Regions from separate parts of the Halomonas sp. MS1 genome, predicted to be linked through region 1. Evidence: predicted binding sites of a transcription regulator. Region 1 holds the regulator's gene; each other region holds the start of a gene.
What was found. Region 1 encodes FliA, which starts transcription of late flagellar genes. Its sites were predicted from a motif close to CTAAAGTTNNNNNNNNNNCNGCCGATA; they were not measured.
Positions count from the first base shown of each region.

Region 2: NF683_RS03645 (FliC/FljB family flagellin) is a predicted target of FliA. The motif match lies at 1,846-1,872, and genes of this name have one in related genera.
Region 3: NF683_RS15140 (DUF4019 domain-containing protein) is a predicted target of FliA. The motif match lies at 2,054-2,080, and genes of this name have one in related genera.

Region 1 is NZ_CP098926.1:1,734,495-1,738,031, forward strand. Features, by position in the region: gene flhF (flagellar biosynthesis protein FlhF) at 1-121, shown strand, start outside; gene NF683_RS07780 (hypothetical protein) at 118-696, shown strand; gene NF683_RS07785 (flagellar protein FlhE) at 764-1,204, shown strand; gene NF683_RS07790 (RNA polymerase sigma factor FliA) at 1,231-1,932, shown strand; gene NF683_RS07795 (motility protein A) at 1,972-2,787, shown strand; partial or broken gene NF683_RS07800 (OmpA/MotB family protein) at 2,792-3,462, shown strand; gene NF683_RS07805 (sensor domain-containing diguanylate cyclase) at 3,486-3,537, shown strand, end outside.
Region 2 is NZ_CP098926.1:785,535-789,071, reverse strand. Features, by position in the region: gene fliD (flagellar filament capping protein FliD) at 1-60, shown strand, start outside; gene fliD (flagellar filament capping protein FliD) at 293-1,684, shown strand; gene NF683_RS03645 (FliC/FljB family flagellin) at 1,946-3,133, shown strand; gene NF683_RS03640 (FkbM family methyltransferase) at 3,319-3,537, shown strand, end outside.
Region 3 is NZ_CP098926.1:3,310,827-3,314,363, reverse strand. Features, by position in the region: gene NF683_RS15155 (Lrp/AsnC family transcriptional regulator) at 1-103, opposite strand, end outside; gene NF683_RS15150 (LysE family translocator) at 246-857, shown strand; gene NF683_RS15145 (antibiotic biosynthesis monooxygenase family protein) at 1,193-1,510, opposite strand; gene NF683_RS15140 (DUF4019 domain-containing protein) at 1,602-2,009, opposite strand; gene NF683_RS15135 (YfcC family protein) at 2,180-3,537, opposite strand, start outside.

The DNA of each region.
Region 1 (3,537 bases):
GTTGTTGGGCACCACGCGTAAGCGGCGCGACACAGCGATGCTAGATGCGCTTGTTCACGCGTTTATGGCCCGTGACGCCATTCGCCAACTCAGCAGCGTTAGCCGTGAGGGGCTGGCATGAGCGCCCCGGATCAGGCAGCGGGCCTGCGCAAGTGGGCAGATTTACAGCGCCAGCAGCGCCAAGCAGAGTCAGTTGAGAGTGATCCCACGGGAGACGAACTTGCGGCTGAACCACTGACCGCTATGACCGATTCTTTAACGGTGCCGCCAACTGCTGCCCAAGCGCAAACCAGCGCATCGCCCTCGGTGCCGCAGAAGCCGCTTATCGTGATCGGTATGCCTAACGGTGGCGATCAGCAGGTGGCAAGAGTAAAAGGGCGCCTAGCCCAATGGTCAGTGCTGGGGCGACGTTGGGCTGGCGACCCGGATGATTGGGATATTCACATCGTCAATGCGGATGCCGCTAATCTTAGCCAACTGAAAGCGCGCTTTCCGCGTTGGGCACTATGGATTAATAGCGATGCCGATGCTTTCGCCCAGATGTACCGCTCGTTGCGGCAAATGCAGGAAAACGGTGGCCCTAGGCAGCTGTTAGCGCTGCACGAGCCAGATTTGCCGCGCCGAGGTCTACTCGATAACCTGCGCGAAGCAGCCAGCTATTACTTGGATATAGAGCTTTTACTGCTGGCGCGATGACAGCTAGCCTGACGCTATGTAGCCGTGCTTTAACAGCGGCTATCAAGCGCCCCGATAAGGAATAACAATGTCGATGCTCGCTGACTTCAAGGTCGATACCTGCAAAGCTGACAGGCTGCTCAAAAGGGTGTTGATGGTGGCGCTAAGCGTCATCACCATGAGTGCTTATGCCGCGACGGGCAGTTGGAGTAGTGAGGTGCCCAGCGTACTGGTCGCGATGAGTGACCGAGCTGTCAGCAGCCAGCCCATTCAGCCGCCAGCAGGGGCGCAGGTAGAGCATGCTGCGATAGAGCGTATTCATTGGCGTTTTCAAATGCCGGTTAATGCGCCGGTTAATGCGTGGCTATGCCACCCTGAGCAGTGTGTTCCTTTAACTGCTATGCGAGGTTCAACCACTGCGTTAGCCGGAAAACAGGTCAGTGGGCCGCTGCACTTTCGTTTTGCGTTGACGCCGGGCCAGCGCCCGGTACGGGTGCAGGAACTGCAAGTGATTGTGAATTACCAGTGAACAGAGTTCAGCCGTGAGGCACGAGGATGTATACAGCACAAGGCAGGATTAAACAGAGCGAGCTGTTAACCCAATACATGCCACTGGTAAGACGTCAGGCCTTAACGCTGCAGGTAAGACTACCCGCAAGTATTGAGTTGGATGATCTTATTCAAGCTGGCATGGTGGGCTTATTAGAAGCGCTAGGGCGTTTTGATGCGACCCAGGGAGCAACGTTCGCCACGTTTGCAAGTCAGCGTATTCGCGGTGCCATGATGGATGAGCTGCGCACACGTGACTGGTTGCCGCGTAGTGTACGCCGCTCTGCCAGAGCCGTGGATGATGCGGTGCGTCGCCTTGAACAGCAGTTAGGGCGCCCGCCGGAAGAGGGTGAGATCGCGCGTGACCTGGATATGCCGCTTAGTGAGTATCAGCAATTGCTCAATGATACGAACAGTGGCCAGTTGCTGCCCTTCGAAGAACTGGTGGCCGAAGGGGCCGAGTCCGCAACGGAGGAAGCCACTAACCTGCCCTTCGATCAGTTGTTAGATAAACAGCAACGCCAGTCGTTAATTGACGCGATTGACGCCTTACCTGAGCGTGAAAAGCTACTGATGGCGTTGTATTACCAAGAAGAGCTGAACCTTAAAGAAGTCGGGGCGGTGCTGGGTGTGACCGAATCCCGAGTCTCCCAGCTTCACAGCCAAGCGATTAGCAGGCTTCGCGCTCGCTTATATGACACCACCTAACGCCACTATTAATCACGACTAACCGGCGAGGAGCCGTTGATGAACCCATCTACGCTGATCGGTATTTTTGCCAGCATGCTGTTGCTGGTAAGCGTGCTGTTTTTTACTGCAGAGTCGCCAGAAAGCTTTATTAACTTGCCGGGGCTAGCCATTGTGGTAACGGGCACCTTGGCGGCTACCTTCATTAGTTATCCGCTGAAAGAAGTGCTACGCGTGGTGCGCCTGGTGGGATTGGTGTTTCGGCGTGAAAATACCTATGTGCGTGATGATATCAACGAACTGGTTTCCATGGCGCGCTTGTGGTTTAAAGGCGATGTCAGGGCGGTTGAGAAGGAGCTAGAGCACACTCGTAACCCCTTTTTGCGCACCGGGATTCAACTGGTGATTGCTAACACGAAAGAGGACGAAATTTTCGATATGCTGCGCTGGCGCATCGCACGATTAAAAGCACGGGAGCATGCTGAGGCGCAGATATTTCGTACCATGGCCACCTACGCGCCCGCGTTTGGCATGATCGGTACTTTGGTGGGCTTGGTCAATATGCTGGAAGTGATGGATGCAGGCGATCTTGACGTTATTGGCCCGCGCATGGCGGTGGCTCTGCTGACAACGTTCTACGGTATTCTGCTCGCCAACTTGGTGTTCAAACCGATTGCCGTCAAGCTGGAGCGGCGCACGGAAGAACGCCTTATCACCATGAACATGGTGCTGGAAGGCATTTCGTTAATTACCAAACGGCGGCTGCCTTCTTTTATTGAAGAAACGCTCAATTCCTTCGTTGCTAACTATCATGACGAGATCCGCGATGCCGCTGTAAAACCGCGGCCAACGGTTAGTTCTGCGGCAAAAGGGTAGCGCCATGCTAGATCGTGATTCACGGCACGCGTTGGAATTGCCCACTGTGCCGGGGGAGGGCGATGAAGGGTGGCTAACGAGCTATTTAGACGTATTAACGCTGTTAATCACGCTGTTTGTCTTACTGCTTGCGTTGACGCCGCCGGGGGAGGGGAAGCCTTTGACCGCGATAGAGTGCATTCTGTAAGTGCTATCACCTCGCTGCCGTTGGCCAGCTTAGCAACCGGTATCCATCCCCGGCACAGCGGGCTCAAGCCGCGAATGACTGAGCTTAATATCCCCGGGGTTAGTGTCTCTCAAGGTGAAGAAGGTGTTACGCTGCGCATCGACGACAGCTTGCTTTTCCCTAGCGGTGATGCCGTACTAACGCCCCAGGGGCAAGATGTGTTAGAAAGCCTTCTGGCAGTGTTAGCATCCTTTGAGGGGCAAATTTCAGTAGAAGGGCATACGGATAATGTTCCCATTGCTACCTCTCGCTTCCCCTCAAATTGGGATCTCTCGGTAGGGCGCGCCATTGCGGTGGTCCAGTATCTTGAGCGCCAGGGAGTTGCTATTTCACGTATGCGGGCAGTCGGTTACGCCGATACCCAACCCATGGAAAGTAACGCAACGCCGGAAGGTAGATCCGCCAACCGGCGCGTTGAACTGTTGCTAAGGCAGCAGACTGAGGGGTAAAGAGATTTCTTGAGGCCATCTCTGTGTCGAAGCATCACTCGCTACTACAGTCGTTCGGTGCATTACTGGTGCTCG
Region 2 (3,537 bases), 950 kb from region 1:
ACCAGCGACTATCTAACCCAGCAGTTTGATGCCCTCGACGCTCAGCTTGGGCGTAAATAGTCGCTAAAGTAATTGGGTGGTTGTTGAACGCCTACGCTAACGCCTGCTTCCTGCAGGCGTTTTCATTAGAAAATTCCCATTTCTAGTAAAAAAGTATGAAAAGCGGCGAAAGCGCGAAAAGGCGCTAAAGTTGTACGCTTTTCTGCCGATAGCAGTGCTGTTAAATAAACGGGCGTGCGCATGCGTGCCTGGGTCTTATGGTTTAGCCTTTTGCACTGAGGAATACCCCCGCATGGCGACGATAACCTCTCTTGGCGTTGGTTCTAACCTTGATCTCAGTGGTTTGCTTGATCAGCTTCAAGCGGCTGAGCGGGGCAAGCTCGCGCCAATTACGCTTCAAAAGAAACAGCAGCAGGCGAAAATTTCTGCTTTCGGTCAACTTCAAACGTCGCTGAACTCGTTTCAAGATGCGGTCGCCAAAATCAACGACCCCAAGCTCTACCAAAGCCTTTCCGCCAATGTGCGTGGCGATGCCATTAAAGCGACTGCCGCCGCAGATGCGCTGCCGGGCAGCTACCGGGTAGAGGTCAGCCAATTGGCCACCTCTGGCACGCTGGCCTCAAACCGCGTGGGAGAGCGGGACGCCGCCCTAGATCTACAAGGGGCGACCGCGCTGCAACTGACCTTTGGCGATGGCGAGAGCGTCGAGATCAACATCGTAGAAGGCAGTAGCCTTGCGGATATTCGTGATGCCATTAACGCTGATAAAGAAGCTGGTGTTAACGCCACGATTATCAACGATGGCACCGGCTATCGGCTGGAACTTAGTTCTAAAACGACCGGTGCAGACGCCTCTATTGAAAACTTTAGTTTTGTTGGTGCCGGTGGCACCGTAGTGCCTGGCCCCTTTGCTGAAGGTGCGGCAACAAAGCGCCCAGGGGAAAATGCTGCGCTTACAGTTAATGGCATTGCGATTAGTAGTGCGGAAAACAGTATTGAAGGCGCGATTCAAGGCGTAACGCTAAATCTTACTGAGCTTGATATCGTGGACGGCGAAACAGCTTCCAGCACCATTAATATTGAGCGCGATACGCTAAAGCAGCGCGAAGCGATTAATGGCTTTGTAAAAGCGTTTAATGACTTAAAAGGCACCATTGGCAAACTCACTCGCTTTACCGGTGATAGCGAAACCGCTGGCGAGCTAGTGGGCGACAACACCGTGCGTACCATCGAATCCCGGCTGCGCAGTGTATTAACCGGCGGGGTAGAAGGCGGTGAGTTGTCGACCCTTAACCAGCTAGGCATCACTCTGCAACGAGATGGCAAGCTCAAGGTCGATGAAGAGACGTTAGATGACTTGGTCGCCAATAACCCCCAGGCCCTCAATGACTTTTTTGCCGGTGAAAACGAGGGCGACGGCATGGCGGGTAGGCTAAACACCACTATCGAACAGATGCTGGGCAATAACGGGGTGGTCAAACTGGCGATTAGTGGCGCGGAAAATCGTGTTAAAAGCTTGGACGACCGTTTCGAGCGTATGGAAAAAACCATTGAAGGCACCATCTCTCGCTACCGCACCCAGTTCGGCCAACTGGATGCGATGATTGCCCAGATGAATAGCATGAGTTCCTACCTCACCCAGCAGTTTGATGCCCTGGATAATCAGTTAGGCCGCAAGAAATAACCTTAACGCTTCGGTTGAGTAGCCACAGATAAGTAGTGCGGTGTAACGAGCGAAGCGAGGCACCCGCAATGGGCGGCGCAAGCCGCCCATTTGTTGCTCTAGTAAAAGTAAGCCTCTCACCCTACAGTTACCAAACATTACATCTTTTTTTACTAATCACCCTAAAGATTCCCCCCGCCGTGCCGTTAATTCTAATAACGGCGCACAAAGTGGCCGAATAGCAGGCCTTCCGGCCAGTGTTCATGCAAGGAGAATCACACCATGTCAGTGATCAATACCAACATTACCTCCATGATTGGCCAGTCCAACCTGTCCAAATCACAAAATGCCCTGACCACGTCTATGGAGCGTCTGAGCTCTGGTCTGCGTATCAACAGCGCTAAAGACGACGCAGCTGGCCAAGCCATCGCCAACCGTATGACCAGTCAGATCACCGGTTTGTCTCAAGCACAGCGTAACGCTAACGATGGTATCTCCGTTGCACAGACTGCTGAAGGCGCCCTGAACCAGGTTAATGATAACTTGCAGCGTGTTCGTGAGTTGACCGTACAGGCACAAAACGGCACCAACAGCCAGGATGATTTGCAATCCATCCAGGACGAAATCAATCAGCGTCTTACCGAGATTGACCGTATTTCAGAACAGACTGACTTTAACGGCGTTAAAGTATTGTCCGAAGATCAGAGCCTGTCTATTCAAGTAGGTGCCAACGACGGTGAGTCTATCGACGTTGTCCTGGAAAAAATCACTTCTGACACACTAAATTTAACCAGCTTCAATGTAAACGGCCCGGGTGAGAATCTTGGCGCAGCTGTCGCTGCAGATTATGAAGCTGCCTACGGTCAGGGTACTGGTGTAACCACCAATACTGTTAACGACTTCTCTGCCGATTTGGCTACAAACTTAGGTGTTAGTGCCGCCGGTGTAGACAGTGCTGCAACTGCTCAAGTTGATGATAATGGTAATTGGTACGTTGACGTTACCATTACTGCTCAAAATAACGCTGAAGCAAAAGCACTTGGTTTACAGGGCATCGAAGCGACTTCCGGCACTGCGGTAACCTTCCAAGTGGCACTTGATCCCTCAGAAGCCGCTGTCGCTACTGGTAATACCACTGCTGCCTATACTGTTACTGGCACAGACTTGGGTGCAAAAGACCTGCTAAGTTCTGCGTCCACTAACCCGATGGAAAAGCTTGATGCGGCTCTTAAACAGGTCGATGAGCTGCGCTCGGGCTTGGGTGCCGTTCAGAACCGCTTTGATTCTGCGATTACCAACTTGCAGACTAACGAAACCAACCTTTCTGCTGCTCGGTCACGTATCGAAGATGCTGACTATGCAACAGAAGTAGCTAACATGACCCGTGCACAGATTCTGCAGCAGGCGGGTACCTCTGTACTAGCACAGGCTAACCAGATTCCGCAGAACGTACTTTCACTGCTGGGCTAAGCCATCGTACTACTTATCCGTACTTGCGGATTACCTACAGGCCTCCTTTATGGAGGCCTGTCTTGTTTTGCGGCTGGAATGAACTCAGTTAACAAGTATATTCAGCGCTTTTCGTACCTTTGGAGGGAAGGGGCATCAGATATGATGTCATGTATAGCTTAACCGCCTTCAGGATGTTCTCTACCATGTCGAATAAAAAGCCCTATCGCTCATCAAATAATGCTCGCCAGCGCACTTTGGATACGAGAGGAACAACGCAAGCATTGAAGAAAGCCAGAGCGCTAACGGAGCGTCAGCCAAAAAATATTTCTGCGTGGAAGCAGCTCAGTGCAGAACTCTCAGAAGCAGGGCATCTACAAGAAGCGCTTGAGGCATTAAATAGCGCAGTTTCTTTACAACCAAAT
Region 3 (3,537 bases), 1.6 Mb from region 1:
ACAAGTTTACTTTCTCTGCGAGTTCCACATTGGTTAAGCGAGCATCCCCCTGTAGCAACGCAAGAATGCGTCGGTCGGTAGCATCTAATTGATCATTTGGCATAAATAAGCATTTCCTTACTCTTAATTGGCACAAAATATCAATAACTGATGTTACATGAGCGTAAATGGCAAGAAATCACTCACCAATTTAACGGTACCATGCCCTTTATCAAGCCACTAGGTGAAATCTTGAGGGAGCGGTGATGGAAATCGGTCTTTTTATTAGCGCATTAGCCATTGTTTACCTGATTCCAGGCCCGGATATGCTACTGGTGCTGCATACCAGCAGTACGCTGGGCCGCGGGCATGGGCTAGCCACCGCGCTAGGGTTAGCCATCGCCCGAGGACTGCATGTGGCGTTAGCCGGTTTGGGCTTGGCCGCCCTATTTGTCGCCGCTCCGTGGCTTTTTGATGCTGTTCGTTATCTCGGTGCGGCCTACTTGATTTGGGTGGGCTTACAGCTGATTCGTAGCAAACGGAGCACCGATACTAACCAGCCACAAGCATCGCTCACCGGTAGCTATTACCTAGCCTGGAGACGGGGTCTGTTAACGAACCTGCTGAACCCAAAATCGCTGCTGTTTTGTTCGGTGTTATTACCCCAGTTCGTTCACACCCAACAGGGTGACGTTGCGCTTCAATTTACTCTATTGGGGGCTGTGCTAGTGGGCGTGGGGCTTGTGTACGATGCGCTATATGCCTGCTTGGGAGCGCAGATGCAACGCTGGTTTGCCAGCCATCAAAAAAGGCAAACACTGCAACGTTGGGTATTTGGAACGCTAATTATTGGCTTTGCTCTGAGGTTAGCCTCTTAAATTTAAGCAGCAAAAAGCCTGCCTAGGCTGTAATGCCTGTCAGTTAAGGCTGACTGGCACTATCCCCTAGCCCCATATAACAAAGCGGCCACCTTCCAAAGCGAGCACCGCACGTCACTCCCGAGTCACCGCACCGTCATTCCCGAGTGGGGTAATCGGGAATCCACCTTGACCTTGGCCTGCAGCAGCCCGAAACCCCAGGTCAACATGGATTCCCGCTAAGGGCATGCGGGAATGACGAAGTGGCAGGGCCTACGGGAATGACGAGGGCTGGGGTGGAGTCACCGTCAGGCACTTATTAAGCAAAATAACGTAGCCTAGGCTACGTTAATATTTTAAATACCATAATCTCGTTCGACTTTGGCAATGCGCGTCTTAAAATGCTGGTACCACTGCTGATGGCCTAGTCGCTGGGCTTCCTGATGCTCAGCGTGGGCCTTCCACGCTTTAATTGAGGCCAAATCAGCCCAGTATGACACCGTCACACCCACTTCATTTCGGGCAGACTCTACTCCCAAGAATCCCGGCTGCTGTGCTGCAAGTTCAACCATTCTGGCCGCCATTGCGTCATAGCCGTTATCGATCTCAGTGCGTTGTGAGGTAAAAATAACCGCGTAGTAAGGCGGCTCGGGCGTGTTAGCAATACTAGGCATAGCATCACCACTTTGGTACGCGCCGGGTGCGGCATCAGTCATTTACAAATACCTATTACAAAGAAGCATTACACAGAACTATTACACAGAGCTATTGCACATAATAACCACTGACTCGCCACTCACCATTTTCAAGATGAGGTGTTACGGTTTCTACTCCTCTCGCTTTATTTTCAAACCGAGTATGGAAGATAAAAACCATGTAGTCGCCATCGGGCGCACCCGGCATAGATCGGTAGTGAGAGACTTGCACTTGTCGACGTGATTCTACCGGCCCAAACTCATTACGTGCTAACTCAATAATGCGCCTAAGCATGCTAGGCGATAGCGGCGTTTTTAGTAGCGGCGATGAGCTCTCCCAGGCTTGTTCAACCTCACCATTATCAATTGACTCTAACCACGCGAGCGCCGCTGATTCAGCCGTATTTGCAAACGCCTGAGCATAGGTGACTAGGCTAAGCAGTATCGCAGCAAGAAGGAAAGCAGGTGATTTGGGCATGGCAGACTCTGTGACGGCTTGGTGGCTTTTACCTGTTAAGTGATTATCGGACAATGACCGAATTTCTTTAGGATCAAACCACATAACAGCAAAACGAAGGGGGAAAATCCTTCTGGATTCTCCCCCGTCACTGCTGCGTCAGCCGTCAGTTAACCGCCTAACGACCGTACTTAATAACCAACGTAATAGCCTAATACCAGCGCTGCCCAGCACATAACGTAAACCAGTACCAATAAAGGGGTAATAACACGTAGCCACTGCGCGTAGGAAACCCGGCCTAGCGCTAGCATGGCAAGGGTGCCACCAGACGTTGGCACAATCAGGTTAGTCAAACCATCTCCCACCTGGAAGGACGTGATCATTAACTGACGGCTCATGCCAATTAAATCTGCTAAGGGGATCAAAATCGGCATGGTAACCAATGCTTGACCCGACCCGCCCGGAATAAACAGGTTGATCACGCCTTGAATCACACTTGAAGCGACAGCCGCCACGGCGGTAGGCATATCCCCCACCAGAGAGCTAAGGGAATTAACAATCGTATCGATAATCTGGGCATCTTTAAGGATGACCTGAATAGAGGCTGCAACACCAATCACTAAGGCACCGGCGGTTACCGATGAGGCGCCTTCCATCATCTGTCTTACCAGCGCATTGGCTCCCAGGCCGTTAGTGAGTCCAATAACAATCGCCATCAGCAAGAACATGGCGGCAATTTCATTGATGTACCAACCGCGAATAAACACACCGATTAGCATGATAATCAGGCCAGCAATAAAAATAGCTAATGTAATGATGTTCTGGCGGGTCAAGGTATAGTCTTCGAGACGCTTGGTTAGCTCGGCTGGGTTGTCATCGTGGTAGTCCATTTTGACAACGTAACGGCAGATAAAAAGCGTCAAGGTAGCCAGACACGCAACCACCATCAACGTGCGTAACCACCAGCCTGAAAACGTAGGTAATTCACCAATACCTTGCGCAACGCCAACGGTATATGGATTGATCGGCGATAAAGCGAAGCCAATGCCGATGCCCCCCACGGCCATCACAACGCCGACTAAACGAGAGCAGCCAATGGCAGAAGCTATCAGTACACCAATGGGTACGAGCGCAATATTATTTTCGAAACCAACCGCAACGCCAAAGAAGCCATAGATAAAGGTACCAGCAGCAATAATCAGGTTGCGGCTTTTAATGCTATTTTCAGCGCCGACGCGATGAACGGCGACACCAATGGCATTTTCCAGCGCGCCTGTCTTCTGCAGAATATGAAACAGCCCACCAGCAATAAACACGATAAACAGATATTGCGACGCATTAATCAGACCTTGCGGTATGGCGACGAAAATCTTGAAAAAATGCAGATTCGCAACATCTGACAAGTACATGAAAGATTCAGGAATAACGGTCGTACGACCATCGACAGTCTGACGTTCAAACTCGCCTGCGGGCACAATAAACGTCATTAGGTAGGCGGCGACCAAAATGAAGAAAATCAGCACCATCGGGTCCGGTATTTGTTTGTACC